3 regions of the Pedobacter sp. GW821-FHT01D05 genome follow, and region 2 is predicted to be linked to each of the others. Evidence: riboswitches for the same ligand, from Rfam matches in the RefSeq annotation. Region 2 holds a riboswitch; each other region holds the start of a gene.

Region 1 (10,619 bases), on a different contig from region 2:
GATATTATCGGCATTTCGCTCGATACCGACAAGGCAGCATGGTTAGGTGCAGTGAAAGCAGATGGATTAGCCTGGGCACACGTTTCGGAATTAAAAGATTTTAATGGTGCAACGGTAAAAAAATACCAGGTGCAAGCTATCCCAACTTCTTACTTAGTTGATCCCTCTGGAAAAATAATCGCTAAAAACCTGCGTGGCGATCAATTAGAGGCATTTTTAGCCAAAACGTTACTTTAAAACAAATTCCATGTTAAACTAATTTAAGTAATTAACAATTTCTTAACTTAGGCTTAACTAAATATTGCATCATAGACACTACTTTCGTAACAAATATTTAACTATGAACAACGCAGGTCAGAAAATATTAATTGTTGATGATGAACCAGATATTCTGGAGCTTATTGAATATAACCTTAAAAAAGAGGGTTATCAGGTTTTCACAGCTACCAATGGCCAAGAAGGAATTACTGTTGCGAAAAAGGTACATCCAGATTTGATTATCCTGGATATTATGATGCCTAAAATGGATGGGATTGAGGCTTGCCGTTTAATGCGTGCAATACCTGAATTCAAGAATACATTTATGGTTTTCTTAACCGCCAGAAGTGAAGAGTATTCTGAAATTGCAGGTTTTAATGTAGGTGCTGATGATTATATCGCAAAACCAATTAAACCACGTGCTTTAGTTAGCCGCATTAATGCAATTTTAAGACGAAATACAGGAACAGAAGAAGTCTCTGAAAACAAATTGGAAATTGGCGATTTAGTAATCGACCGTGAAGCTTATTTGGTTTTTCAAGGCGGTAACAAAGTGGTATTGGCGAAAAAAGAATTTGAGCTTTTATACCTATTGGCATCAAAACCAGGAAAAGTTTATACCCGCGAATCGATCCTTAAAAATATCTGGGAAGATTCAGTAGTAGTAACAAACAGAACCATTGATGTTCACATCCGTAAACTAAGGGAAAAATTAGGCGAAACATATGTATCAACCGTAAAAGGGGTAGGTTATAAGTTTGAGCTTTCTTAAGTAATAATTATAAAAGCTAAAGTTATTAAGCCGCTCTGATCAACATCGGAGCGGCTTTTTTGGACTTAAAATTTTCAATTAGATCCTGAAACAAGTTCAGGAGGACGATACGCGTAAAGAATTCGTCATGCTGAATTCATTTCAGCATCTTTCCAGAATGTGGTCCTGAAATAAATTCAGGGTGACGCCCGCCTTAAAAAAATAAAATCGTATTTTTGCGGTTCATTAATTGCAGCACAGTTTGAAGTTTCCAAATTTTAAAGACCTTATTCTTTTCGAAGACAACGATTTTATTGTTATCAATAAACCTCCATTTTTAGCCTCCCTCGATGAACGCGGTGGATCTGGAGAAACCAATGTATTACGCTTGGCCAAACAGTATAGCGATGATGCACAGGTTTGTCACCGCTTGGATAAAGAAACTTCTGGTGCGCTAATCATTGCAAAAAATCCTGAAGGTTACCGCCATGCTTCTATGCAGTTCGAAAGAAGGAAAGTAAATAAAACCTATCATGCCGTAGTAGATGGGCACGTTATTTTCGATCAGTTAACAGTTGATCTTCCAATCTTGAACGATGGCAATAAAAACGTAACCATTGATAGGGCAGAAGGCAAAAGAGCTGAAACTATTTTCGATTCGTTAAAGTACTACAAACATTATACATTAGTTGAATGCAAGCCAATAACAGGTAGAATGCACCAGATCCGTATTCACTTAGCAACACAAAGGGCAGCCATTGTTGGTGATGATATGTATAAAGGGAAACCAGTTTTTCTTTCATCAATTAAGAGAGGTTATAAATTAACCAAAGGCGAAGAGGAGCAGCCCATTATGAAACGTTTTGCATTACATGCCAGGCATTTGGTTTTTAAAGGTTTAGATGACAAAGATATTGTGATCGATGCACCTTATCCAAAAGATTTTGCAACCTTAATTAAGTTATTGGATAAATTTGATGCATAAAACAGCCCTTTAAATTGGCTCGTTTCGTTGTTTTTGTTACTTTTGGCCTTCGCCCTCTATTAAAAAACAATAGAATGTACATCAGATTTGTAAATTACCTTGATAATATTAACCAATACCGAAAATCTAAAATATCAAACCGTAATTTCTTAATTATCCTTGCCGTAATTGTTGGGGTTTTAGCAGGACTTGCAGCTGCCGCTTTAAAAAGTTTGACCCACCATATCGAAGAATTTCTTCAATCAGACTGGCACTGGAAATATAAATACTACCTGTACTTTATATTTCCGATGATCGGTATTTTCTTAACGGTTTTGTACATCAAATACTTTATCCGTAAAACGAAATTCGAAACGGGCTTACCCCCTTTACTTTATGCCATTTCGAAAAAATCGAGCAAGGTAGAAGCACATAATATTTATTCGCAGATTATTACCGCAGCCGTTACGGTAGGTTTTGGTGGCTCAACAGGTTTGGAAGCACCAATTGTTACCAGTGGATCGGCAATAGGCTCAAACCTTGGTCGTTTACTGGGTTTATCTTATCGCGAAATTACCATGTTGGTGGCCTGTGGCGCAGCAGCAGGTATTGCAGGAGCATTTAATAGCCCTGTGGCTGGGATTGTTTTCGCTATTGAAATTTTATTGCCAGAGTTTACCATTCCTGCGTTTATCCCGCTTTTGTTATCGGCTGCAACAGCTGCAGTAGTAGCAAGATTATTCTACACACAGCAACTTTTCTTTTTGGTTACAGAAGGATGGAAAGTGAACGCATTGTTTTATTATGTAATACTGGCTTGTTTTATCGGCTTATTCTCCATTTATTTTACCAAAGCAAATTATGCCGTAAAAGGACTATTCTATAAAATAAAACATCCTTATACCAAAGTTATTGTTGGTGGTTTAATGCTTGGCGTTTTGGTTTTTCTATTCCCAACACTTTACGGTGAAGGTTACATCACAATAAAGGGCTTACTAAAAGGAGATTACCAGGCGGTAATCAATAATAGTATCTTCGCCGATTACAATACCATTCCGGCTTTAGTAGTATTGTTTACAGTGGTAACCATTTTTATGAAATCGATCGCCACCTTGGTTACCTTAGGCGCCGGTGGTAACGGTGGAACGTTTGCACCCAGTTTAATTATGGGCGGACTAATCGGGTTTATATTTGCCTATGTGGTAAATCTGTCTGGTTTGGCGCAATTAAACGTATCTAATTTTATTGTGGCCGGTATGGCAGCTGCTTTAGGATCGATTATGCATGCTCCCTTAACCGGTATTTTCCTGATTGCCGAAATTACGGGCGGATATATTTTAATGGTTCCGTTGATGATTACCACTGCAATTTCTTACGCCATTAACCGCAGCTCGCAAAAACATTCTATTTATACTAAAGCACTTGCCGATAAGGGTGAGTTATTATCTCATGAGGATAAGGATACAACTGTTTTAAACCAGATGAAACTGAAATATCTGATCGAGAAAACTTATCCTCAATTATATATGAACGATCTGATTTCGGTTAAGATGACCGAGATTATGCATTCGCATAAAAACATTTGCGCTGTAACAGACGAAATGGGCGATTTTAAGGGGATAATTTATATAGAAGAACTATTTAATGAGATGATCAATCACCCTGATAAGGAAAATTTGCAAGCCTCTTATTTAGTACAACCTGCGCCGAACGCCATTACAGAAAATGATGATCTGAAAATAGTATTGGAGAAAATGGAGCAAGATAATGTGTGGATTTTACCTGTATTAACGGCTCAGAACCAATATTTGGGTTTCGTTTCCAAAACTGCAATTTTTAATAAATACCGGGCATTGCTGATGAGGCAGAATGATTACATGGGATAACTCTAAATTCTCCAAGATCGTCATTTCGACCGTAGTGTTCCAAAGGAACTCCTTTGGAAGAGAATTTTTTGTCTGGATATTACTCATAGATATCTCCATTCCGTTGCACTTCAGTCGAGATGACGATTTGTCTATATGTATAAATAAAAAAGTTGGAATGTTCTCGGACAACCTTAAAACATTCCAACCTCAAAACTTTTAAATTTAATCAGTTACTCAGCTCTTTTTAAACCAAATTTCTCAATTTTGCTGTACAAATGGCTTCTCTGGATATCAATCTCATCAGCTGTTTTTGATACGTTCCAATTGTTTTTCTCCAGCTTGAATTTGATAAATTCGCGCTCTGCATGATCTTTATAATCCTGAAAATTATTGAACGAATCGAAAGAAGAAGCTAAGGCTGATCCTCCCGCACCTGCAATCTGTGCACTGGTTGCAGCACCAATGTTTGTACCGCCGCCTGGATTAGCGAATGCACGTACATCATTTTCGGTAATTACCTTATCGCTCAAAATAATCAAACGCTCAATCATATTATGCAGCTCACGCACATTACCTGTCCAGGGCAAAGCTTGTAAAGCAGCCATACCGCCATCATTTATTTTCTTAACAGGCATCCCATAATCGCTGCAGATATTCTCTAAAAAGTTCTGGGCAATAACCGGAATATCATCGGTACGTTCCGTTAAATGTGGAACATGGATATTGATTACATTTAACCGGTGGTACAAATCCATACGGAAGTTACCATCTTCGATTTCTTTCAATAAATCTTTATTGGTTGCCGCTAAAACACGAACATTTACTTCAATTTCCTTTTCACCACCTACACGCGAAATTTTATGCTCTTGTAGGGCACGTAAAACCTTTGCCTGGGCAGAAAGGCTCATATCGCCAATCTCATCTAAAAATAAAGTACCGCCATTAGCCAGTTCAAATTTACCGATGCGTTGTTTAACAGCAGAGGTAAATGAACCTTTCTCGTGACCAAACAACTCGCTCTCAATCAGTTCTGATGGAATAGCCGCACAATTCACTTCGATTAAAGGGCTATCGGCGCGGTTCGATTTTTCATGTAACCACCTAGCTACCAACTCCTTACCACTACCATTTGCACCAGTAATTAATACACGTGCTTCGGTAGGAGCCACACGTTCTATGGTTTCTTTAATTTTAGAAATGCTTTCCGATTCGCCTAAAATTTCACGGGTTTTACTCGCTTTACGTTTTAAAACCTTGGTTTCAGTAACTAAATTTCCACGGTCTAAACCATTACGGACCGTAATTAATAACCGGTTTAAATCTGGTGGTTTCGAAATAAAATCGAAAGCTCCTTTTTTACTGGCTTCAATGGCAGTTTCAACTGTTCCATGACCAGATATCATAATGAATGGCAAATCGGGTTTAATGATCTGTGCCTGCTCGAGCACTTCCATACCATCCATCTTATTCATCTTGATATCACAAAGTACCAGGTCGAAATTTCCTTTTTTGATCATTTCGAGGCCATCGATACCGTTATCGATATCTTCAACATCGTAATTTTCGTACTCCAGAATTTCGCGTAGGGTACTCCTTATCGCGCGCTCATCGTCAATTATTAATAATTTAGCCATTAGAGATGTATTCTTTTATTTGAAATGCGAATATATTATTTTTTAATTAATGTATAGTTTTTTATACAATTAATACGCTATAAACCTAAAAAGATGGGAAAGGTTTTTAATAAGCATAATCCATTTTGAACTTACTTAAATCGGGCTTCTGTTTTTTAGTTCTTTTTAGTTCCAATTCGTAAATCGTTCTTCCCAGATTTTTCATGAAAGGGAAACAAACCGTTTCGTACTCGTATTTATTGTCGTTGAAGATACCATCCTCATTGCTCTGCACAACTGCGGTTAAGAAATATTCAATTCCGTTTTTAAAATCAACAAAATAGGAGTTATCGATAATGTAGCCGTAACTATCACCATATTTATTGAAAATGCGGATATTTGGATCTGGCGTTACCTGTTCTCTACCATAATACAACATCTTGGCATAGGTTGGCCAAAACGCTTTCGGATCGTATTTAGGAAAATCACTTTCCGTTGGGTACTTGCTCATATAAGTATAAATGAGTTTATAATCCGCTTTGCTAAGGTTAAATCTTTCTTTAGCCGGAAAAGCCTCAGGAAAGATCAATTTCTGCATGAGTTTTTGTTGATCGTTAATGGCGAAAGCATTTTTCCCCGCTAAACTGAAAGGTTTGTTTACCAGCTTGTCGGTGCTGTCCATGTATCCGGTACCCATTACCAGGTTGCTTAATTTCAATTCATACGCTTTTGGGTCGTACTGCGCCGGTTGATCATACACCAATTGTTCACCATTGTAAAATTTGATGGGATTGGTATGTTTCGCAGATTCTCCTGCGTCGCCAATGGCCAGACGGTTTAAAATACGGCTATCGTATAATCCGTTCGCTTTCAGTTTTTCATTAATTTCGGCACGACCAACAAACTCGAATAAACGGTTAAAGGCATCATTATCACTGGTAAGCAAAATCTTTTTAACGTAATGTTCTATTGATGGAAGCCCATTTTTAGCACTTGTATCTGTCAAAACCTTCGTTTGTCCTTTATAGGCACTATCTATAATCATCGCACTTTTAATTGTTAAACCTGTATTTTTCAACCGGTTTACTTTCTCTAAAGCAAAAATGACTGCAGCAAGTTTAACCGTACTTGCAGGATAAAAATAATGATGCGGATCGAGATTGTAACTAAAGGTTTTAAATGTAGGTTTATTCTTCGCATCTCGGTTAACCTGTGTATAAAGAATCTGGATCTGGTTTTGATCAGGATGATTGAGTACCGCAGAAAAAAGTTCTGGCCTGGTTTCCATCAGTTTCTTCAGAAAAACAGTATCGGTTTTTTGCGCCATAACAGATAGGCTTATTAATGAAAAAGCAACAATTAATATTCTTTTCATAAGTGAAAATTTGATTCCTAATTTAGTCTTTTCTGTTAAAATCACCATTTTCCATCATCCATTTTACATGTTGTTTAATTTTGCTAGTTTTGCAGCGCTTTTGGTTTCCGGCTTTACACCCGGAATTAAAAGGGAATACAGTGTAAATCTGTAACTGTCCCGCAGCTGTAAGCTCCTTAACGGATTTCCAATCAATCTGCCACTGTTCCGACTCGTCGGGATGGGAAGGCCGGAAACCCGGGAGTAAGTCAGAAGACCTGCCTTAGCATTATATTTCATAGCTTTCGGGGATTGAAGCTAAGGGGTGATGTACTTACGTATTCGTATTTCATTTCTTTTCCATCTGTTGGCTGTGGGTTAAACTCACAATCAAAATGACAAGTAAACATTCTGCCTATGCGGGCAAAATGCAGTTTTTTCTATATTCTTCCATTTTATGGACAGGATTTCTATTGCCTTTAAATGCCAGGGCACAAACTGACAGCACCAAAAAAGCAACGCAACTGAAAGAAGTTCAGATTAGAGAATACCGCTTAACTGAACAAAGCAAATCGCCTACACCGGTACAAATCCTATCTGCCGAAGACCTTAAAAGAATCAATAGCTTATCTGTTGCCGATGTCATACGCTATCTTTCAGGTGTGCAGTTGAAAGATTACGGCGGAATAGGTGGGATGAAAACGGTGAATGTACGCAGTTTAGGTACCAATCACACCGCAGTTTTTCTGGATGGAATCCAGATTGGCAATGCACAGAACGGTCAAGTAGATTTAGGAAAATTCTCGCTGAACAATCTCGAAGAAATTTCTTTGTACAGTGGCCAAAAGCCCGAATTATTGGTTCCGGCAAAAAGTTATTCGGCTGCAAGCAGTATTTATCTCAAAACCAAAGATCCCGATTTCGAAAAAAAACAAAATCAAAAAATAGAACTGGCTTTAAAAAGCGGATCATTCGGTCTGATCAATCCTGCTCTCGTTTATCAATATAAGATTAATGAAAAGCTAAAGGCGAGTATCAATACCGAATATATACATGCCGATGGTAGATATAAATTCAGGTATACCAATGGTGTTTTCGATACCACTGCAGTAAGAAATAATGGGGATGTAGAGCGCTTTCGTCTACAGGCTGCATTGTTTGGTAAGTTTAGAAATGGGAAATGGCACGCACAGGCCTATTCATTTTTATCAGACAGGGGATTACCAGGTGCAATTGTAGCCAACAGGTTCGATTTTAAGCAAAGAATATGGGATCGCGATTTCTTTGTTCAGGGGAGCGCAGAGAAAAGTTTTTCTAACAAATTCACCATTATGGTAAACGGTAAATATGCTTATATATATCAACGTTACCTCGATCCCGATTATGTAACCACGACAGGTTTTTTAGATAACCGGTTTAAAGAGCAGGAGGCTTACTTATCGATTGCTGCCAAATACAAAATCAATTCGGTTTGGGAGGCCGCTTATGCATCTGATTATACCTTCCAGACTTTGGATGCCAATATTTACAGGTTTCCTTATCCAAATCGAAATACTTTTTTAAATGTTTTAAGCTCATCTATAGCCTTTGAGCAGCTTAATATCCACGCAAACCTGCTCAGCACAACCGTAGTCGATCGGGTAAAACTTTATTCCTCATCGGGTAAAAAGCAGGTTTTTAGTCCAACCGTTATGCTCTCATGGAAAGTGTTAAAGGATCGGGATATCAGAATCCGTGCATTTTATAAGGATATATTCAGGATGCCCACCTTTAACGATCTATACTATACTTTCATCGGCAATACCCTGTTAAATCCCGAGTACACTAAACAGTATGATTTTGGTGTAACCTATTTCAAAAGCTTCAAAAACCAGAAGATAAAGTTTATCGATATCCAATCGGATGTTTATTACAACCGCGTAAAAGATAAAATTGTAGCACAACCTGGTGCCAACCTATACCGTTGGATAATGTACAACATTGGTCTGGTTGATATACGTGGTTTAGAGCTTAATGCAAAAACAGCATTCGAACCACTTAATGATTTCATGCTCAACATAGGCATCAATTATACTTACCAGCAAGCTGTGGATGTGACTTCAAAACTTGAAGAAACTTATAAAGATCAAATTCCTTACATCCCTGAAAATAGTGGTTCTTTTTTAGCCCGCTTAGATTACCATAATTGGCATGCCAACTACGGCTTTATTTACACCGGATTCCGTTACAACCAAAAAGCAAACAACATTTACAATTACATGGAGCCATGGTATACCCACGACGCAGCAATTGGTTATGAGTTTAAATTAAAAAAAGGAAGTGTAAACATCAATGGCGAGGTAAATAACCTGCTTAACCAATACTATGATATTATTCCAAACTTCCCGATGCCGGGCAGAAACTACAGATTAACATTAACCTATAAATTATGAGGCATTTAAAGTTTCCGATATATATTTTGGCCTTTCTTATGGTGATTATCAGCGCTTGCAGAAAAGATCCGCAGCCTTTACCCTCCGAAATTACGAAGGTAGAGCCAGAGCCAACATCAGTCATTAAAGGTTTTTATCTGGTGAATGAAGGCAATATGAACATGAATAAAGCTTCGCTTGATTATATGGACCTCGTAAACGGTATTTACACCCGTAACCTGTACAATCAGGTTAATCCGGAAGTAACCAAAGGTTTGGGCGATGTGGGGAATGATATTGGCCGATATGGGAGCAAACTTTATGTGGTGGTTAACATATCGAACAAGGTTGAGGTACTGAATATTAAAACCGGTAAAAAAATCGGCCAGATCAATATCACCAACTGCCGTTACATCACATTCAGTAATGGAAAAGCGTATGTAAGTGCTTATTTAGGTAAAGTTGGCGATCCGAAGGCCCCCAATGGGATAGTGGCTGAAATTGATACTACAGCACTAAGGGTAAATCGTACTATTGAAGTAGGCAGGCAACCAGAAGAAATGGCCATTATGGGCACCAAACTTTATGTAGCCAATTCTGGAGGATATAGTCCACCAGATTACGAACACACCGTTTCGGTAATCGATCTTCCCAGTTTTACTGAAATTAAAAGGATTGAAGTTGCTATTAATCTCAGCCGTATAAAGGCCGACCGTTATGGCGATCTGTATGTCACTTCAAGAGGAGATTATTACACGATTCCCGCTAAGCTTTTTGTAATTGATACCCAAACCGATCAGATTAAAAAGGTATTCAATATTGCGGCCAGCAACCTCGTGATAGATGATGATTACGCCTACATCTACAGCACCGAATGGAATTACATCGAAGGCAAGAACAGGATTACTTACAACATGATCAATACGAAAGATGAAACCGTGATGGATCGCAAATTCATCAGTGATGGCACTGAAAAAGACATTAAAATTCCTTACGGAATTGCGGTTAACCCCATTAGTAAGGACGTTTACGTAACCGATGCCAAAGATTATGTTAGCCCAGGCAAATTACACTGTTATAGCCCCGAAGGGCGATTAAAATGGTCGGTTACTACCGGCGATATCCCCGCACACATTGCATTTACAAATTAAATATAAACCATGAGCAAATTTTACAAAAAACACATTTTAATTATCCTCGCCGCAACGGCCGTTTCTATTTCAGCCTGTAAAAAGGATAGAACAGAAATAGTGGAAAAAAAACAGATCATTACAGATACCAAAGGCATTTATATGCTCTGCGAAGGATTAATGGGTAACGGCAACAGTGCTATTTCTTACTATGATATTGCGACAAAAGCAACAGTAGCCGATTATTACAAACAGGTAAATGGTACATCG
Region 2 (10,619 bases):
TAAAGCCCAAATTGGCTAAAGGACAAAGTGTGAAGTGATGTTCGTGGCTATTCGCTGTTGCCAGTAATACTAAAGCTGCAACCCAGAAAAAAAGTTCTAGTGGAAAGCTTTTGATGTACTTCATTGTTTCACTTTTTATATGGTTTAGAGGTTATAGCGTACCCTTTGTTACATCAATTTGCCCCCTAATCGACGAAAGAGGGATATATTTCGACAAAACGAGTAATGGAATCTAAGAATAAGAACTTATTTCTTTTCCTTTTTTGATTTTCACCTGCAACCCAGCCAAAAATAGTTAAAAAAACCTTTACACAAATTGCAGGTTAATATTAAAAGATAAGCTTATTTTTGTGCCTTGAACATTCGCGATTTAATAAACAGATACAAAACCGACGATAGGGTAACTCAATTTACCAAAGCGTTGAACAGCAGCAAAAACCCAAAGATACAATTAAAGGGATTGGTGGGTTCGGCCGATGCTATTGTTGCCCTGTCTTCTTACTTTATATTACATAAACCCATACTATTCGTTTTACCGGATAGGGAAGAAGCCGCTTATTTTCAGTCTGACTTGGAGAGCGTTTTGGATAAACAGGTTTTATTGTTCCCATCCTCGTACCGTAAATCATTTGATTTTACACAGGTTGATACGGCCAACGTTTTGGCCCGTGCGGAGGTTTTGAACGAACTGAACCACGATTCGGAATACGGAAAAATTGTGGTTTCTTATCCCGAAGCCATCGCCGAAAAGGTTATTGACCGCTCTGCTTTAGAAAAAAACACTTTAGAAATTAGTCTGGGTGCCAAATTGGGCATCGATTTTATCAACGAATTTTTAATTGATTACGATTTCGACAGAAGAGATTTTGTTTACGAACCAGGCCAATTTTCTATCCGTGGCGGTATTGTAGATATATTTTCTTTCTCATCCGATCTTCCTTACCGTATCGAGTTTTTTGGTGATGAGGTAGAAAGTATCAGGAGTTTTGAAATTGAAAGTCAGCTTTCGGTTGCCGATGTTAAGTCGCTTACCATTGTCCCGAATGTTCAGGCGAAATTTTTAACTGAAAGCAACATCAGCATCCTCGATTATATCGATCAGGATACACAACTTTGGTTTAAAGATGTAGAATTTACCCTCGATATTGTTAAAGCGGGCTTTAAAAAGGCTGTTGAACTTTGGAAAGCACTACCAGCGGTAGATAAAAACCAAAATCCCGAATGGATTGATCCAAAATTTGCCTTTACTGACGAAAAGTTACTGGGCGATCATCTTCAGGATTTTCCAATCATCGAATTCGGGAAGCAGTTTTTTTATAAAACCGCCGACCGTTTTGAATTTGAAACCAAACCACAGCCATCGTTTAATAAAGATTTCAACCTACTCATTCACAACCTTAAGGAAAATGAAAAAGAGGGTATTGTTAATTTTATTTTTACCGATTCGCCAAAACAGATTGAGCGTTTATATGCCATTTTAGAGGATATTGATAAAACGGCCAAGTTTACGCCGATCAATAGCATGTTGCGCGAAGGTTTTGTTGATCCGCAGATCCAAACCGCATTTTATACCGATCACCAGATTTTCGATCGATATTATAAATACAAGCTTAAAAAAGGCTATCAGAAAAGTCAGGCCATTACCCTAAAAGATCTTCGGGAACTAAAATCCGGCGATTACGTTACCCACATCGATCATGGCATCGGCAAATATGCCGGGCTTGAAAAGGTTGAGGTAAATGGAAAAACACAAGAAATGATCCGTTTAATCTATGCGGATAACGACCTGCTTTATGTAAACATCAACTCGTTAAACCGCATTGCCAAATACAGCGGCAAGGAAAGCGGAGTACCCAAAATGAATAAACTGGGTACCGATGCCTGGGATAAGCTAAAAAAAACTACTAAAAAAAAAGTTAAAGATATCGCCAGGGATTTGATCAAGCTTTATGCTTTGCGCAAAACCCAGGCTGGAACGGCATTTTCGCCAGATAGCTATTTACAAACTGAATTGGAGGCTTCTTTTATTTACGAAGATACCCCCGATCAGTTAAAAGCTACCCAGGATGTGAAAAAGGATATGGAATCGCCGCATCCAATGGATCGTTTGGTATGTGGTGATGTTGGCTTCGGAAAAACAGAGATTGCAGTACGTGCGGCATTTAAAGCGGTAGCAGAAGGTAAACAGGCAGCGATCCTGGTACCAACAACCATATTGGCCTTACAGCATTTCAAAACTTTTTCGTCACGCTTAAAAGATTTCCCGGTTACAGTTGATTACATTAACCGTTTTAAAACCAGTAAGCAGATTAAGGACACGTTGGCCGAAGCAGCTGCAGGCAAAGTTGATATTTTAATCGGCACACACCGTTTGCTGAGCAAAGATGTAAAGTTTAAGGATCTCGGCATCATGATTATTGATGAAGAGCAAAAATTTGGCGTTACTGCAAAAGAAAGGTTAAAAGCTGTAAGGGTAAACGTTGATACTTTAACACTTACCGCGACTCCGATCCCGAGAACGCTGCATTTTTCTTTGATGGGGGCAAGGGATTTATCCATCATCAGTACACCGCCACCAAACCGGCAACCGGTGAGTACTGAATTGCATGTTTTTAATGATAAACTGATTCAAGAGGCTGTTCAGTTCGAATTAGACCGCGGCGGACAGGTTTTCTTTATCCATAACCGGGTAAACGACCTGATGCAATTGGGTGGATTGATCCAGAAACTGGTTCCAAAAGCCAGGATCGGTATTGCACATGGCCAGCTAGATGGCGACGCACTGGAAGATGTAATGCTCGATTTTATTAATGGTGAAAAAGATGTTTTGGTGGCTACCACGATTATTGAGGCTGGTTTAGATATCCCAAATGCCAATACCATCATTATTAACCATGCACATATGTTTGGTTTAAGTGATCTCCACCAGATGCGTGGCCGGGTAGGCAGGAGCAACAAAAAAGCTTTCTGTTATTTACTTTCACCGCCATTATCTACTTTAACTTCTGAAGCCCGGAAGCGTTTAAGTGCCATTGAAGAATTTTCTGACCTGGGAAGCGGCTTTAACGTAGCCATGCGGGATTTGGATATCCGTGGAAGTGGAAATTTATTGGGCGCCGAACAAAGTGGCTTTATTGCGGAAATCGGTTTTGAGATGTACCACAAAATTTTGGACGAGGCTATTCAAGAATTAAAAGAAGCCGAGTTTAAAGGCCTGTTCGAAAATGAACCTGCCCGTCCGTTTGTGGGCTTTACGCAGGTAGATACCGATCTGGAATTGTACATTCCGGATGCTTATATCACCAATATTACCGAGCGTTACAATTTATATACCGAGCTTTCTAAACTCAATAACGAAGCAGAATTAGCTATTTTTGAAAAACATTTGGCCGACCGTTTTGGTCCGGTTCCGCCACAGGTAAAAACCATGCTCAGCGTGGTACGTTTGCAATGGTTGGGCAAGAAATTAGGCTTCGAGAAAATTAGTTTCAAGAAAAACAGCTTAAGAGGATATTTCTTAAGCGATAAACAATCTGCTTATTTCGATTCGAATACCTTTACCAAGATTTTAAATTTTGCACAGAACCATCCACGTATGTGTAATTTAAAAGAGGTAAAAAACACCTTAAGGATTGCTTTCGATAACATAAGTACCGTTGAAGAAGCGATTGAAACTTTAGAACTTATCGACTAAAAACATTAATTCAGTCAATAGACTGACTCAATTAACGTTAATTTGATCAACGAACTGACTGATTTAATGTTTTTAAACTTAGTTTATCTTAAAATGAAATGTTAGATCCAACCTTATTGCTCGATTTAGTGAAAATGCAAATGCCTTATGGAAAATATAAAGGTTATCTGATCTGCAATATCCCTGAAAGTTATTTGCTTTGGTATAAGGATAAAGGCTTCCCGAAAGGAAAATTGGGCGATTTAATGGCTACCATGTTCGAAATACGCGTGAATGGATTAGAGTATCTGTTAACGCCGTTGAAGAACCAGCCACGGTAAATATCCCGAGCGATCGTCATCCTGAGCGGAGTCGAAGGACCGAAAACGATCGTCCTTCTGAACTTGTTTCAGGATCTAATTCATAATTAACGCAATAGATGCTGAAATAAATTTACTGCGTAGCTTTCCGCTGCGCTAAAGGTCAGCATGACGAGTTGGGTAAAATCTGCGTTGATCAGCTTAATCTGCGGGAAAAAGGCTATATCTCACACCCATTTTCATCACAAACTGCATCATCATTTTTATTTAATGAGGTTATTGTGGTTTTAGGTTGAGCTTCTTTCCATTCGGTAAAACTTTGAGTAAGTGCATCGGTAAATGCCTGAACAGGTTGAGCACCCGAAACACCATACTTGCGGTCCATTACAAAATAAGGTACACCGCGGATCCCTAAATTCTGGCTTTCATAAATATCGTAACGGACAGCTTCAGCAAACTCATTTCCATTCAAAACTGATTCAACCTCATCCTTATCCAAACCTATTTCTATAGCAAGATCAATCAAAACACTCGTTTCACCGATATTTTTACTGTTTACAAAATGCGCTTCAAACAGTTTTTCTTCAGCTAAATCCTGAAGATTATGTTTTGCCGCCAAATGGATCAAACGATGAGCATTAAAGGTATTGGCAGGAATATTCGTATCAAAATCTATCTTCAAACCGGCGTTTGCAGCCATATCGACCACCTGCTTGGTCATTTGTTTAGCCTGCTCAATTGGCATTCCCTTGCTTCGCGAAAGGTAATCGTAAACGGATTCATTATTGGTATTGTGATACTCAGGATTGAGCTGATAGCTCTTCCAATCGACTTCAATTTCATTTTTGAACGGCAATTTTTCTATCGCCTGCTCAAAATGTCTTTTCCCGATATAGCAAAACGGACACATCACGTCCGACCAGATTTCTACTTTCATAACACAAAATTAAGGTGATTAAAGTTGGGTAAAGTAAGATCAAAGTAAAAAGCCACTATCGTTTAGGGTAGTGGCTTTCTATATTAATATAGAATTGTCATCCTGAGCCTGTCGAAGGATAGAAATAATACGTTTTTAAGCGTTTCGACAAGCTCAACGTGACAAATCCGAGTAATTTATAGATGTGATTACTTATACAACTGGTTAAATATCAGCTTAAAAGTGCCATGTGTTTGTGCCCTAAAAGCAATTTCGGGTCCGAAAACAAGCAGCTTGCCTTTACCAACCTTTGCCTCGAAGGCCGTTACCCCATCTTGCAGGTAAGCCTGCCCCCAGGCCCAGCCGCTGCGTAGCGGGGTGGCGTTTTCGAACCACATTAAAGGTTTAATCTTTCCTGCTGCAATAGCGTCGCCTGTGAGCTTAAAAACAGGGCTATTATCAAAGTATACATCAGCCTCCTTTTCCATGCCCCAATTGCTTGGCAAAGTTGTATCTACGCCAACATTTAAAACACTTCCCGGGACATAATATTTTTCAGCTGGCAATCTCTTTTCCTCTCCATTTACGATTTCAACCATTGCATTGCGAACAGGGAGATTTAAATGATAGGCTAAATTGGTACTGCTGCCAATAGTTACAATATTGCCGCCTGCCTCCAAAAATTTCTTTAATTCAGGGATTGATTTGTCTGCGGTGATCCTTCCCAAACGGTTTCTAAATTCCTGAGGAACTTCCTCTGCCTTTGGCCCAAAAAATCTGTTTCCAGCACCTCCCTGTACCGATGGGATCGCACCACCTACAAAAATAATTACATCATACTTAGATTTTAAGTTCCCGGCATCAATATCCTGCGGATAAATTACCGTTGCGTTATAATGATATTGTTCCATTAAAAAGCGCAGCCAGCCCGAAGCCATAGAACCTCCATAGGTATCCCAAAGCGCAATTCTGCCAGCAGAAATTTTAATCTTATCCTTTGGTACGGCCGCGGTTTTGAGTTTAATGTTTGCTTTTTCCAATATGGCTTTCCCTGCTGACGAAACATAAAAATCGCCATTTTCAGTAGAACGGTGAACTTCAATTTTATTTTTCAAAAGATCGTTCACTGCAGTATAAGAATCGTTTTGTGCTGCACTTAACACATAATTTGATCCATTAGGCAATTTATTCTCTGGCTTTAATAATTCTCCGTAAGGGTTTTTCTCAAACGGCCCTGAAAAATCATTTAAAATCCGGTCGAATTTCACATCCATTAAATAAGCTAAAGTCCATCCGGCAGCATCGTATGGTGGAATTGGTGCACCCCCTTCGTATTTAAAATCGTTTGGATGATCTTGCGGCTCGAACATATCCAAAACGTGCGGACGGAAAGCCTGATCGGTTTTTACGACATAACTTCCGACAGGATAATTTTTTCCCGCAACGGAAAATGAAGCGGTTGCTTTTTGAACCACAATACCCGTTCTGATCAAAGCGTTTAAAAATTTAACAGCAGAGTTAAAATCCGGTTGATCGGCACTTAAAATGTATCCGCGGGGATCTCTGTTTGCAGGAGCTTTCATTACCGTATCAAAAGCTTTCATACTGATCTGCCTCCTTGCCCCAAAATCTGCATCACCTCCGGCAATTGGCGCCCCTTTTTCACCTTTAGCCGCGTTATTAATGGCTTCTATTTTTTTTGGAGAAAAAGACCAGGTATCTTTTTTACCACGTTCTATCGAATTTCTGCCCATCTGGTAAATGTTGTACAACAATTCGTCGCGATAGCGTTGCGCATAGTTTAAAACGGCATAGTTTAACGATACCGAATAATCGATCGAGTTTTTAAAATACCACTTCCTCGGGGTAATCGGGTTTGGTGAATCGCCGTTAGGCAATAATCTCGAAGGAACTAACGGAATTTCAGAAGGCGTAGGGTTCCCGATAATCTCGGTCAGGAGCCCAATCATATTATGAAAATAAGTGGTGGTTCTTAAACCGCCATTGTACCAGGTAGAGTAAACCGATCCTCCACGTTGAGTATAACCAGGTTTGTTTTCTACATTCATGCGGTTGTGCATGGCCGCACCAACGGCATCTAAACTGGTTAATAACGTTGGGTCAAAAACATAATTGAAAGGATCGCGGTAGGGAGGCCCGGCAACGACGGTTCCTGCAGGGCCAGCCTGATGGTGGTTATACATAATCTGCGGAATCCATTCTACAAAAAGCTGACGGCCGATATTCTGCGTTTCTTTAAGGTTTAACATAAAGAAATCGCGGTTGTTATCATGACCTGCATATTTTTCATACAAAACAGGCAAACCTGAGGTTGTTCTTTTCTTTGGGTCTTTCTCCCTCATGTACCAATTGCCCACCAGTTCTTGCCCGTCAGGGTTGGCATGGGTAAACAAAATGATTACGTTATCCAAAATGCGCAGGGTTTCAGCGTCTTTTCTGGAGGCAAACTCATAAGCAGTTTCGATCAGCTGATGTGCACCCACCACCTCGTTGGCGTGCAGGCCACCATCAATCCAAACTACTGCTTTACCTTCCTGGGCCAATGCTTTTGCCTGCTCCGCTGTAATTTCTGCGTGTGCCAGTTGTTGCGAAATTTCCTTGTAACGATCTAATTTCTTGAGGTTTTCTGGTGAAGAAACGATTAACATGTATTGACTTCTGCCTTCTTCGGTTTTGCCAATATCAACCAGTTTAATGCGGTCAGAACTTGCCGCGAGTTTCTTAAAATAAGCTTCTGTTTGGGTATAATTGGCCAATTGATAATCGTCGCCGATATCAAAACCAAAATGCGATTTAGGCGTTGGCACTTCCTGCGCCAGCACCGCACAGCTATTTACCAGTAAAAAAGCAATAAAAAGCCTTTTAAAGTAGATTTTTATCATAATAAAGTTTAGTTAGGTAATCAAATATAATAGAGAATAAGCGCTAAAAACGGCTTGCTGTAAATTTGTTACAAGTTTTAAATCCTAATCCATACATTTGCCTTGATGTAAGTTCTTAACTTTATTTTTCATCAACCGATACAGGTTCCCGGAATTACACCCGGGATTAATAGGGAATCGTGTGCAAATCACGAGCTGTCGCGCAACTGTAAATTCTGTCTTTAAAAAGACAACGGTCTTATCATTCATGCCACTGTGCCGTTTACCGGTATGGGAAGGCGATAAGATCGGGAATAAGTCAGGAGACCTGCCTATATTGAATTGACGGTGCTTTCGCGTTATAAAGTAATTGGTCAGGTCTGATTGTACACCATAAAATTAAACATTTTATATGCTTGCTTTAAGCTTTTTGCTGATGAGTAGGCTGCTTGTGCGCGAACCTTTCCTCTTTATTTCTAACAAAAAACATTATAAAATATTGCTATGAGCTTTTAAACGATTTATTTACTTAATCTTTAAAAGAGATGCTAACGCAAAATCTGGGCTATCCGCGAATAGGTAGCCAAAGGGAATTAAAGAAAATCTGCGAAAATTACTGGGCAGATAAAACTGGGTACAAAAATGTACTTCAGGTGGGAAAAAACATTCGCCACGAAAACTGGAACCTTCAAAAAGAAGCTGGAATTGACCTCATTCCTTCGAACGACTTTTCTTTTTATGATCATGTCCTTGATCATTCTTTAACTTTTGGGGCCATTCCGAAAAGGTATAACGAAGTGATATTGAAAAAAGGAAATTCAGAGCTTGATCTCTATTTTGCCATGGCAAGAGGTTATCAAAAAGAGGGATTGGATGTGGTAGCAATGGAAATGACCAAATGGTTCGATACCAATTACCATTACATTGTTCCTGAATTTTACAAAGACCAGCCTTTTAAACTTTTCTCTACCAAAATTATCGATGAGTTTTACGAAGCAAAACAATTGGGCATTACTACAAAACCTGTTTTAATCGGCCCGGTATCTTACCTTTTATTGGGAAAAGAAAAAGAAGCTGGTTTCGAAAAAATCGATCTGATCAAAAATCTCCTTCCGGTTTATATCGAGATATTATCCCGCTTAGATGCTTTGGATGTTGAATATGTTCAGTTTGATGAGCCTTTTTTGACTTTAGACCTTACCGAAAAAGACAAGAAAGCTTACGAATATGCCTATAAAGAGATCAGAAAGGCTTTTCCAAGGATAAAAATTGTTTTGGCTACCTATTTCGAAGGCTTGGGCAATAATTTAGCTTTAACAACTTCATTACCAGTAAATGTTTTACACATCGATCTGGTACGTGCTGAAGGTCAATTGACGGAGGTTTTAGCTTCACTAAAGGAAGATACTATCCTTTCGTTAGGTTTGGTAGACGGAAGAAACATCTGGAAAAATGATTTCGAAAAATCTGTTTCCATCATTAATCAAGTAGTAGAAAAAAGAGGCCTGGATAAAGTGTGGATCGCCCCATCTTGTTCCTTAATCCACTCACCCGTTGATTTAGACAATGAAACCAATGAGCAAAACCTTTCGGCCGAAATTAAACAGTGGCTGGCTTATGCGAAACAAAAAATTGCGGAGGTAGCTACCCTAAAAAAACTGATCACCAACGAAAGCCCTGCATCTACCCTGCAAAAACTTGAGGAAAATAAGATCGCGATTGCTAACCGTAAAGTTTCTAAAATCATCCACAATCCCGAAGTTAAACAACGTGTTTTAGGATTAAAAGAGCAGGATGCAGAACGCTTAAGTCCATTTTCGAGCAGAAAAATTAAACAACAGGAACTCAATCTGCCAAGTTACGCCACTACTACCATCGGATCATTTCCACAAACGGCAGAGGTAAGAAGCTGGAGAGCAAAGCTTAAAAACGGAACTTTTACCGTTGAAGAATATGATGATCTCATTGCGAAAGAAACTGCAAAAGCCGTAAACTGGCAGGAAGAGATCGATCTGGATGTTTTGGTTCATGGCGAATTTGAGCGCAACGACATGGTTGAATACTTCGGTGAACAGCTAGATGGTTTTGCTTTCTCTAAAAATGGCTGGGTACAGAGTTATGGCTCACGCTGCGTAAAACCACCGATCATTTTTGGTGATGTTTCGCGGCCGAAACCTATGACGGTAAAATGGACCGCCTATGCGCAGTCGCTCACCTCAAAATACATGAAAGGTATGCTAACAGGACCGGTAACGATTTTACAATGGTCGTTTGTACGTAATGATCAACCTCGATCAGAAACCTGCACTCAAATTGCCCTGGCCATCCGCGATGAGGTTTGTGATCTGGAAAATGCAGGGATAAAAATCATTCAGATTGATGAGCCAGCCATTAGAGAGGGTTTACCATTGCGCAAAGCTGATTGGCAAAACTATTTGAACTGGGCGGTTAAAGCCTTTAAAATTTCGGCGAGTGGTGTGAAAGACGACACACAGATCCATACCCACATGTGCTACTCGGAGTTTAACGATATCATCCAAAACATTGCCGATATGGATGCCGATGTAATCACCATCGAAACCTCACGCTCGCAGATGGAATTATTAGATGCATTTGCCGATTTTAAATATCCAAACGAAATTGGCCCCGGGGTATACGATATTCACTCTCCAAGGGTTCCGAAGAGGGAAGAAATGGTTCAGTTGCTCAAAAAAGCAAAAGCTGTTATTCCCTCCGAGCAACTCTGGGTAAACCCCGATTGTGGTTTAAAAACCCGCGGATGGGACGAAACCAAAAAGGCACTAATAGAAATGGTTGAAGCCGCAAAA
Region 3 (10,619 bases), on a different contig from region 2:
AAGCTGATATCCTAATTGGCAACGCAGGTAATGGCCTGGTTTCACTGGGAGGTTTTGGCGGTTATATTATATTCGGCTTCGATCACAGTATAACCAATGCAACTGGAGCAGACCTTGGTATTTACGGCAATCCGCTTATCGGTGTTGGCATGGAATTTTCAGAGCCAGGCATTGTATGTGTAATGCAAGATCTGAATAAAAACGGTTTGCCAGATGATGTTTGGTACGAACTAGCCGGAAGTGAATATAACGATCAGGCTACCATCAAGAATTACAAAATCACCTATTACAAACCATCGAAATTAACTGATGATATCCGCTGGACGGACAATCAGGGAAAAGAGGGCCTTGTACTAAAAAATCAATTTCACACGCAAGATTATTTCCCTTCATGGGCTACTACAAATGAAATTTCCTTTACCGGAACCTTGGTCAAAAATACACTCGCCCCAGGAGAAATCATTACCAATAAACCATTGGGCTTTGGTTACGCCGACAATGGATCGAGCGAATATGCAAGCCTACAGGAACAATTTGGCAGAGGATACAACACCTTCGATATCGATTGGGCTGTTGATGCCACAGGTAAAAAAGTAACCTTAAGCAGCATCGACTTTGTAAAGGTTTACACAGGCCAAAACAGTAACGGTAATCCCTTTAGTCCAGATAATGATAACGACCGTTCGCGCTACATCGGTGAGATTTCTACAGAATTCGGCGGAGCGGTAGATCTTAAACTTTTAAAAAATAAATAACACCCTATGAAACAATTCAACTTTAAGCCATTATTTGTAACTGCAGTTCTTTTAATAACAGGTCTTTATTCTTGTAAAAAAGACAATGTAGAAGATATACAGACCAATCCGGTAGCAGGGAAATATGAAAATGGTTTCTTCGTAATCGGCGAGGGATCTTACGGACAGAGCGCAGGTGCAGTAAGCTTTTACCGTTATGGCGATGATACCCTTTCGATCAGGGCATACGAAAAGGAAAACCCAGGAAAAATATTATCGAATACAGCCAAAACCAGCACCTTACAATTTGCGTCGATAATTAACGGTAGCATTTATTTGATGAGCAAAATAAACGGGCCCATTGTAAAAATAAACGAGCAAACTTTAAAAGAAGAGGCCAGATATATACAAGAAGCCAGCAACTGGAGAAGTATTATCCAGGTTGATGGGAGCAGAGGCTTGGTGAGTGCAAATGACGGCGTATATCAGATAGACTTAAATACACTTACCGTTCAAAATAAACTAACAACTGTTGGTGCTGTAAATACAGGCGATATGTTGAAAAAAGGAGATAACGTTTATTTGTTGCAGAGTAATGGAGCAAAAATCATCTCGTCGAGCAATTACTCATTGGTTAAAAGTTTCTCGAACATTAACCGTGGATTCGCACAAACACCAAATGGCAAAGTTTGGGCTTCAACAGGTAGCCGTTTAATCGCAATCGACAATAATTTAGATACTACAGGTATTGCCTTAACAATAGCTTTAGGATCTTTCGGTCTTGATGCGCCAACGCGTATTACCGCGTCAACCAAAGAAAATGCAGTTTTTTATCACGCTGGAAAATCAATTTATAAATATATTGATGGTGATAAAACATCGTTATCGCAACCATTTATCAATATTACCGAAGATCCTTTTATGGTATACGGTGCTGTCCGTTACGATCGGAATAAAGATTATATCGTAGTTAACGGAATCCAGGGTTATGGTGCAGCTTCTACTGTAAATTATCTTCTCATCTATAATGCATCAACTGGTGCTTTGGTTAAAAAAATCAAATACGGTGGTGATGGGGTAACAACAGATTTTAGTAAAATCTATTTCCCTGATTTAGCCATATTTCATTAAAATATCATTCAGTAATTACCTCTCAAAGTTAAAGGTCTGCCAGTGGTGCAGGCCTTTTTTTGTGGTTTCGCTAGCCTTAAAGCTAAACCTGTTGTAAAATTGATTAGGTATCAGGAAGTATTAGCTACACATTTACCTCGCATTTTGTTCGGGTATTATTGTCACAACCCTGTCTTAAGTCCGAACCAACCCCGAACCAACTCCGTTTTAACTATATGCCATTAAGATGCTAAACTGTTTCTAATTGGTCTCCTTTCTCTCCGCTCTTTTTACTACATTTGCGCTGCTTTTGGTTCCTGATGTAAAATTGGGATTAAAAGGGAATACAGTGTAAATCTGTAACTGTCCCGCAGCTGTAAGCTCTATAACGTTTTTCAATCCATAAGTCACTGTTCCGCTTATCCGGTACGGGAAGACAGAAAAACGGGAGTAAGTCAGAAGACCTGCCTTTAGCATTTAATTTCATAGCTTTCGGGGATTGAAGCTAGGATTGAGATACTTAACGTTTTTCGTATTTTCATTTCCTTTTCTATCTGTTGGCTGTGGGCAAAACCACAATCAAATGAACAAAAAAAGAATGCTAACTGTAGCCGGTCTAGGGCTAGCGCAGTTAATGATTAGCCAGGTGGCTAATGCTCAGACACAAGACAGTCTGCAGCTTAAAGATGTTGTAATTTCTGCAACTAAAAATGATCAGAAACAATCACAAACAGGTAAAGTGGTAACCATTATCAGCCGCGAAGTATTAGAACGCAGCAACGGCAAGTCATTACCTGATTTATTGAACGAGCAAGCTGGTATCGTTATCAGTGGGGGATATAGTAATCAGGGCAAGGACAAAAGTATATTTACAAGGGGCGCACTTGGTGGCTACACCCTGGTTCTTATTGATGGTATCGTACAGAACGATCCCGCAAGTATTAGCGGAACTTTCGATTTACGTCTATTCTCAATCGATCAGATTGATCATATCGAAATCCTAAAAGGTGGGCAGTCTACCATTTATGGATCTGATGCCGTTGCGGGAGTAATCAATATCATTACTAAAAAGGGTGGACCTAAAGGAAATACCATTTACGGAGTAGCCAGTGCCGGAAGCTTCGAAACTTACAAAGGAACGATCGGCTTAAATGGTGGCGTAGAAGGTTTTTCATACAACATCAATTATACCCATTTGAAAACCGACGGAATTTCTGAAGCCGCTGTACCACCAGGAAGTACAGCTATATTTGATAAAGATGGTTTTAAAACTGATGGTTTAAACGCAAATTTCGGGATCAAACTCGACAAAAATTTCTCAGTTAATCCGTTTTTACGTTATTTCTATGGCGATTATAAAATAGATCAAGATGGATTTACCGATGGTTTACCTGCCAATAATTCTATTTTAAAACAGTTTAGTGCAGGCTTTAACGCTGAATATAAATTCAATACCGGTAAAATAACGCTAAATTATAGCCACCAAAGCAACTCGAACGACGTAAAGTCTAGTTATGCAGGTTTTCCAAGTAATTTTTTAAACTTCGGAAAGCTTAATGTGGTTGATCTATTCTACAACCAGAAACTTGGAAATAAATTAGATTTATTGGTAGGTATCGACGATAGAAAAATGAAGTTGATTACCGACACCAAAAACCCAACAACCAATATCTTCGCCGCTTACGGATCATTGTTTTTACATGATTTAAGCATTTTTAACCTCGAAGTAGGCGGACGTTACAACAAACACGATCAATATGGCGAGAACTATACTTATTCGATTACCCCAAGCATTAACATCATTAAAGAAGTAAAATTATTTGGAACAGTATCTACAGCTTTCAAAGTCCCTACACTGAATATGTTGTTCGGTCAGTACGGCGCCAATCTGGATTTGAAACCTGAAAAATCTCAAAATTATGAAGCCGGTGTAAACTTAAACATTGCTGATGAAGCCTTTACTTTACGTGTTACAGGTTTCAAACGCGATTTAACTGACGCCATTGTTTATACCACAGGTTACATTAATCAGGGTAACCAAAAATATAAGGGTTTTGAGGTTGAGCCAGCTGCAAAATTTAGTGTTTTCAATATCAATGGTTACTATGCTTTTGTAGAAGGAAATACAGGAACAACCAATTTTTTAATCCGCAGACCAAAACACACCTTCGGCATTAATGCAGGTGCGCAGGCAACTGGCAATTTATATGCAAGTGTCAACTTCCGTTATTTTGGCAAACGTTTCGATACCAATTTTATATCTTATTTAAATGAAGAGATGCCATCATACTACTTGTTAAATGCATACGTAGAATATGCTTTGGCTAAAAAACGTGTGAAATTATTTTTTGATGCCAAAAATATCCTGAACAAAAAATACACTGAAATTATTGGCTACAATACACCTGGCTTCAACTTTAATACAGGCGTAAGTTTTAATATCCGCTAATAAAAATTTAACTTTGCTTAAATATTAACCAGAAATAGCATGTCTCATTTAAAATTTAATCCACGTACTTTAATTTTGTTGTTAATGATATTGGCAATAACGGCTTTACGTTTGCTGGTAACATTTAACTCAGATGAATTAAAGTTTGCCAATTTTTCATCAATAGGAGCGGTAGCTTTATTTGGAGGCGCATATTTTAAAGATCATCTTAAAGCATTTGCTTTTCCGCTGTTAAGTTTATTTTTAAGCGATTTAGTACTTTACACAACCATCTATAAACAGTATGTAGATATGTTTTTAGTTCAGGAACTTTGGACATACCTTGCAATTGCATTAATGGTTTTAGCCGGTCGTTTCTTATTAAAAAAGGTAAATATTGCCAGCTTATTCCTATCTACAATCGTAATTGTATTTATTCATTGGATAGTAAGTGATATCGGTTCATGGTATAAGAACCCACTGTATACACAAAACTTAAATGGTTTTATAGATTGTTTAATTAAAGCTATTCCATTCGAGATTAGATTTTTAGAAGGAACAATGATTTATGGTGCTTTGCTTTTTGGAGCTTTCGAAATTTTAAAAGCAAAATACCCGGTATTAAAACTGCAAACACAAGAGTTGTAGCAATATCCATTGTTTGGTATAATACCAATCAAGTGAAAACAACATAGAAATCCTCTTTTGATTCGATTCAAAAGAGGATTTTTTTTTAACTTAGGGCTTACGTCAGGCTGTCCCGAATGTTCGGGATCAGTATCTACTAAGATGATATGACTTTAAGGATATCTGACGTTAAAAATAGATCCTGATCCCGATGTAAAATCGGGACAGGATGACGCATAAAATATAGATATGAAAGTTGTTTCCTTTTTACCTGCTGCTACAAAAATGATTTACGATATGGGCCTGCAGGAATACTTGCATGGTGTAACATTCGAATGCCCTAAAGAGGCCACAGACCAGCCCAAAGTTGTACGTTGCATACTAGAAGGCAAAAACTATTCGAGTATCGAAATAGACCGGATCTTTTCGGCATCCAAAGCACAGGGCAAAAGTTTGTATTGGGTAGATGATGCACTGCTGGAAAGCATCGCACCTGATGTGGTTTTCACGCAGGATATATGCGAAGTTTGCAATATCGACACCGTTTGTACCGAAACAGCTGTAATGAAGCTTAGCAAACAGCCTACGCTGGTGCCTTTATCGCCCAATAACTTACAGGATGTTTTCGAATGTGCCATTACCATTGCCAGGGCTTTAGGAAAGGAAGAAGTGGCTTTAAATTATCTTGCAGGCCTGCAAAAGAAAACAGATCATATTTTAGACCAGCTTAGGGCAAACCGTGCACCACTAAAAAGGATTATGTTAATGGAGTGGATCGAACCGATCTACAACTGCGGACACTGGATTCCTTTTCAGATTGCAGCAGCCGGTGGCGTTGATATGTTGTCTAATCCTGCCGGCGACTCTATTGTAACCCAATGGGATAAAATCCTGAAATACAATCCAGAGGTTCTGGTTATTGCACCATGTGGTTTTGATATGAATAGAAGCATGGAAGAAATGGAGCTGTTAACGTCAAAACCAGGCTGGACCGATCTTGAGGCCGTAAAAAATAATCAGGTTTATATTGCAGATTTTGATATGTTCACTCAACCGAGCGTAGGTACCCTGGTTGAAGGTATAGAAGCTTTAGCCTGTATGTTCCACCCGGAGATTTTTAAAGCTGATGATAGGATAGCCAAAAAGTTTGTAAAACTCAATATCTCAATATTAGCATGAAGCATATCTTACTAACGCTCGCTTGTCTTTTCTTTTATTCATTCTGTATTGCACAAGAAAAAAAATATACTGATTCTGCAGTAGCAGAGTATATTAAAGCTTGTCAGTGTAAGTTTGGATATAAATATGACTGGAAGTTAAAATCTGTAAAAAAACACGAAGCATATTCGTGGGTAAAAAAAATAGTCTTTATTTCATTCAAAAATAGCGATTCGACAAAAGAGGTTTGTTATTTAAAAAATGAAAAGATTGACAATGATATCGTTACCGAACAACATTTGTTGACAGATGGGGAAACCGACTCACTTTTTAATATAATATATGGATATAACTATACTACTTATCCATCAAAGATTTTAGTATTTGAATGTAAGCGCCCAGAAAATGCAATTCTATATTTGGATAAAGATGATAAGGTTATATTTTCGATAAACATTTGTTTTTCTGGAACAGGGCATCAAATATGGACAAGTAAAAACTACAAGGGTACACATACAACAACATTTGGAGAAACTTGCTTTGGCAAATATGAACTCCTTGCTAAACTTTTCAGATCAGCAGGAATTAGAAATATAAAATAAATGAAATTAGTTGTTTTAACAGGAGCAGGGATCAGTGCCGAAAGTGGGTTAAAAACATTTAGGGATTCTGATGGCCTATGGGAAGGCTATAATGTTTATGATGTGGCCACCCCCGAGGCTTGGGAGAGAAATCCGGAATTGGTACAAGAATTTTATAATGAAAGAAGAAGACAGGTTTTAGCTGCAAAACCCAATCTGGCTCACCAGGTGCTTGCCGAGCTGGAAAAAGACTTCGACGTTGAAATTATTACCCAAAACATTGATGATTTGCACGAAAGGGCAGGCTCTACCAAAGTTACCCATCTTCATGGCGTAATTACCAAATCACAATCAGACAGAAAAGCAGATTTAACTTATCCCATCATCGGTTCAGAAATCAAAATGGGCGAGCTTTGCGAATTAGGTTCTCAACTTCGTCCACATGTAGTTTGGTTTGGCGAAGCTGTACCCATGATCGAGGTAGCTGCTAAACTTTGCAAACAGGCCGATTTGTTTGTACTAATCGGAACTTCATTGGCCGTTTATCCGGCAGCAGGCTTAATTGATTTTGTGCCTTCCTTTGTCGACAAATACATTATCGATCCAAAAACACCCGATGTAAAACGTTATAAAAATGTAATCAGCATTGAGAAAAATGCGGTAGAAGGCATTACAGAATTAAAAGAAATATTAGCCAATGCCAGATAAAAAGCTTTGCATTTTTAATTGGAGTGGTGGTAAAGACAGTACACTGGCCTTACACTATGCCCTACAAGATCCTACTATCGAAATCCGTTACCTGATTACTACAGTGACCGAAAAATACAACCGTGTTTCGATGCATGGCGTTAGAGAAGCTTTATTAATTAAACAAGCTGAAAGTATTGGTATTCCACTGTATCAGATCCGTTTGAGCGAAATGCCTGATATGGAAACCTACGACAGTACCATGAAGCATCATCTTTCAAAATTTAAAGAAGAGGGTATTACGCATTCTATTTTTGGTGATATCTTTTTAGAAGACTTACGTACTTATCGCGAAAAAAAATTAGCAGAAATTGGGCTTAAGGCTATTTTCCCACTTTGGAAAAAAGATACAAAACATTTAATTGAAGAATTCCTAAACCTGAACTATAAAACCATCATTGTTTGCACACAGCAAAATCTCGAAAATTTTTGTGGAAAAGTAATCAGCCTTGATTTAATCAGGCAACTTCCCGCAGATATCGATCCCTGTGGCGAAAATGGAGAGTTCCATACTTTTGCATTTGAAGGACCAATTTTCAAGAATACAATCACTTTCACCATCGGAGAGAAGGTATTCAGAACTTATAATGCTCCAAGTAAAACCACAACAGATGACGATTCACCTTGTTCATCCACAGCACTTTCCGGCTTCTGGTATATAGATTTATTGGAATAATTTTTCTTTTTAAAACATTTTGGCATCATTTTTTCTTTAGTATTGGTAATTAACTAAATCACACAACATATTGAAACCTGTTTAGCGAGGTTAGGTAGCTAAACAAGCGTCATATTAAAAAATTAAGAGTTATGAAAAAGATATTTGTAGTAATCGCATTAAGTACTTCAGTTTTATTTGCTTGTAATAATAAGGCAAAAGAAGAAGCAGCATTAAAACAACAACAGGCCGAAAAACAATTGGCTATTAAAGCCGTAAAAGATAGTTTAAGGTTAGATAGCTTTAAAAAAGCCGAAGTGGCCAAAGCAGAACAGGAAAAAGAAGCTAAACACCAGGCAGAATTAGCTGCAGCTAGAAGAGCAAGCTCATCTAGATCTTATGCAAGCTCAGGTGGTGGTTCTAGCAGTGCTTACGGTGGCACACAACCAACAGCTAAGAAAAAAGGTTGGAGCGATGCAGCTAAAGGCGCAGTCATCGGTGGTGCAGCAGGAGCAGTTGGTGGTGCTTTAATTGATAAGAAAAAAGGTAGAGGTGCTATCATCGGTGGATTGGTTGGAGCTGGTGGCGGTTATTTAATCGGTAGAGGTGAAGACAGAAAATCTGGCCGTGTGCAGCCTAAAAACTAAGAAAGGTTTTTAAAGATATATAAAGTCCCGATTTACATCGGGACTTTTTTTTGTTTTACCTGTCCCTGGTCGTCATGCTGACCTGTAGCGCAGTGGAAAGCTACGGAGTAAATTTATTTCAGCATCCTTCTAATCATTAAATACATTCAAGAAAAATTGTATATACCGTATAAAATTCGATTGTATTTTTTGTGCTTAATATAAAATGATCGATATATTTAACAAAAAAAAGAACCATGATAGAAACCCAAACCGCAGATAAAGGACAGATCCAACACTTCGTAATGTTCTGGTTAAAACCTCAGCTAACCAAAACCGAAATTGCAGATTTCGCTAACTTCTTTGAAAGTTTAAAACCTATAAAATATATTAAAACGTTAAGTTACGGTTTAGCAGCAGGTACACCTGTACGCCCTGTTACCGATAACTCTTTTACTTATTCGCTAACCATTACCTTTGCCAGCATTGCAGACCATAATGCTTACCAGGAAGATAAAGTACATTTAGATGCTGTAGAAAAATTCTCTAAAAACTGGTATAGAGTAGTGGTGCACGATACCATAATCTCTTAATAAGTTTTAGCCACAGAAACGCTGAGCATACGGAAGATTCTGCAACGCCTCATGCTGAACTTGTTTCAGGATCTTTTCACCTTGGCCATAGGTACGCACAGATGAATACTTATTTTCATTGATGCGCATTTTTTATTAAAGATTCATTTACGAAAGGATCAATCCCCACGATCCGTTATTTCGAGCGCAGCTGAGAAATCTATTTTAAGTTAAGTAACCTGGAAGAGGTTTGTTTCCATGAATTTATTTCAAGGTTACAAAACAATAGATATTTGTTCATTATAGGATGAAGAAAGTCCAAACCTCCCATTTATTTGGCAAAATAAGCTTATAAAATTATATTTTGTGATTATACATAAAAATCAATATACCAATTAGTTATATATATTAATTTAAACAAACACTATTCACTGGAGGTGCTTTTCTTTCTAAAAACAATCAAATATTCAAAATATTATTTCAAACAAACAAATAACTCACTAAAAATCAATTAGTTAAACCAAAAAACAACTAGTATTGATGCCTGTTATAGGCCGTTGTAAAATCAGAACGCATTAGCTTAAATCGCGCAACTACAGTTTGGATAAATTCTTCATCAATAATTTCAAACACATCGTTAACACCGCCTCCACTCAGATCAAGTTCTGCGAGTTTATAACTTTGCTCAAAGGTACCCTGCTCAAACTTTACGATAAACTTTTGGTTCATCGAAAAAATGGTGATCTTACATTCCGGATGCGGAAGTTCTGCTACTACTCTCATTTATTTTATATTTTTATTTACAATTCAACAGATACACCATTAAGCGTACCCCAGCTATCTATAATGGAGAAACGGGCAAACAACTCTTCCTTGTACCATTCGCGCTCCCTGGTAAGCTTAATCACATCCGAATGATCAAAAGATTTATAAGCATAGTTTTTCATACTGTCCGCATCAGCCCAGATCGAAAAGGTGGCCTGATCAAAAAATGGATTTTCGCCAATACCTGCCGACAAGACAAAGCCTGGGGCTGTACGCATGGCATCAGCTGCTCTTTTAATATTCCGTCTAAACTCTTTCAACTTGTTAAATTTAATTGCTGCCCTTGTAATTACAGCAATCTTACCGGTGTGGACATTACTCATTTTATTGGGCTTAAATGGCTCTACTGCTGACCATAAGCCATGGCTAGATAAAGGGTTTAATAAGATGGTAAAACTTTCTATCCCAAAGAAACCAAACCATTTCAGCACAAAAGAATGGCGATAAAAATTATCACAATCGTTCCGGTTATCCCAGGTAGTGAGCACAGCCCAATGCTTATAGTCAGGGGCTAAATCTACCCGGGCATCTTTTCCGCTCCCCATTAACTTCCAGA

Evidence for each region. Region 2 has a riboswitch for cobalamin ahead of metE (5-methyltetrahydropteroyltriglutamate--homocysteine S-methyltransferase). Riboswitches for the same ligand answer to the same signal wherever they lie in the genome.
Region 1: linked by a shared signal. The riboswitch ahead of AC07VK_RS04855 (TonB-dependent receptor plug domain-containing protein) and the one ahead of metE (5-methyltetrahydropteroyltriglutamate--homocysteine S-methyltransferase) in region 2 are both predicted to bind cobalamin.
Region 3: linked by a shared signal. The riboswitch ahead of AC07VK_RS04825 (TonB-dependent receptor plug domain-containing protein) and the one ahead of metE (5-methyltetrahydropteroyltriglutamate--homocysteine S-methyltransferase) in region 2 are both predicted to bind cobalamin.

What each region holds. Positions count from the first base shown of each region.
Region 1 is NZ_JBWKXA010000001.1:1,185,948-1,196,566, reverse strand. It holds gene AC07VK_RS04885 (redoxin domain-containing protein) at 1-237, shown strand, start outside; gene AC07VK_RS04880 (response regulator transcription factor) at 341-1,030, shown strand; gene AC07VK_RS04875 (RluA family pseudouridine synthase) at 1,272-1,994, shown strand; gene AC07VK_RS04870 (chloride channel protein) at 2,069-3,859, shown strand; gene AC07VK_RS04865 (sigma-54-dependent transcriptional regulator) at 4,072-5,475, opposite strand; gene AC07VK_RS04860 (serine hydrolase) at 5,582-6,829, opposite strand; cobalamin riboswitch at 6,913-7,108, shown strand; gene AC07VK_RS04855 (TonB-dependent receptor plug domain-containing protein) at 7,204-9,240, shown strand; gene AC07VK_RS04850 (YncE family protein) at 9,237-10,370, shown strand; gene AC07VK_RS04845 (DUF5074 domain-containing protein) at 10,380-10,619, shown strand, end outside.
Region 2 is NZ_JBWKXA010000004.1:292,539-303,157, reverse strand. It holds gene AC07VK_RS16345 (DUF2752 domain-containing protein) at 1-124, opposite strand, end outside; gene mfd (transcription-repair coupling factor) at 356-3,694, shown strand; gene AC07VK_RS16335 (DUF3820 family protein) at 3,793-4,014, shown strand; gene AC07VK_RS16330 (DsbA family oxidoreductase) at 4,214-4,930, opposite strand; gene AC07VK_RS16325 (M14 family metallopeptidase) at 5,119-7,812, opposite strand; cobalamin riboswitch at 7,938-8,141, shown strand; gene metE (5-methyltetrahydropteroyltriglutamate--homocysteine S-methyltransferase) at 8,337-10,619, shown strand, end outside.
Region 3 is NZ_JBWKXA010000001.1:1,173,080-1,183,698, reverse strand. It holds gene AC07VK_RS04835 (PKD domain-containing protein) at 1-755, shown strand, start outside; gene AC07VK_RS04830 (DUF5074 domain-containing protein) at 762-1,865, shown strand; cobalamin riboswitch at 2,139-2,330, shown strand; gene AC07VK_RS04825 (TonB-dependent receptor plug domain-containing protein) at 2,428-4,293, shown strand; gene AC07VK_RS04820 (DUF6580 family putative transport protein) at 4,333-4,920, shown strand; gene AC07VK_RS04815 (ABC transporter substrate-binding protein) at 5,149-6,078, shown strand; gene AC07VK_RS04810 (hypothetical protein) at 6,075-6,659, shown strand; gene AC07VK_RS04805 (SIR2 family NAD-dependent protein deacylase) at 6,660-7,346, shown strand; gene AC07VK_RS04800 (Dph6-related ATP pyrophosphatase) at 7,336-8,061, shown strand; gene AC07VK_RS04795 (YMGG-like glycine zipper-containing protein) at 8,193-8,687, shown strand; gene AC07VK_RS04790 (Dabb family protein) at 8,924-9,259, shown strand; gene AC07VK_RS04785 (hypothetical protein) at 9,770-10,021, opposite strand; gene AC07VK_RS04780 (DUF3291 domain-containing protein) at 10,039-10,619, opposite strand, start outside.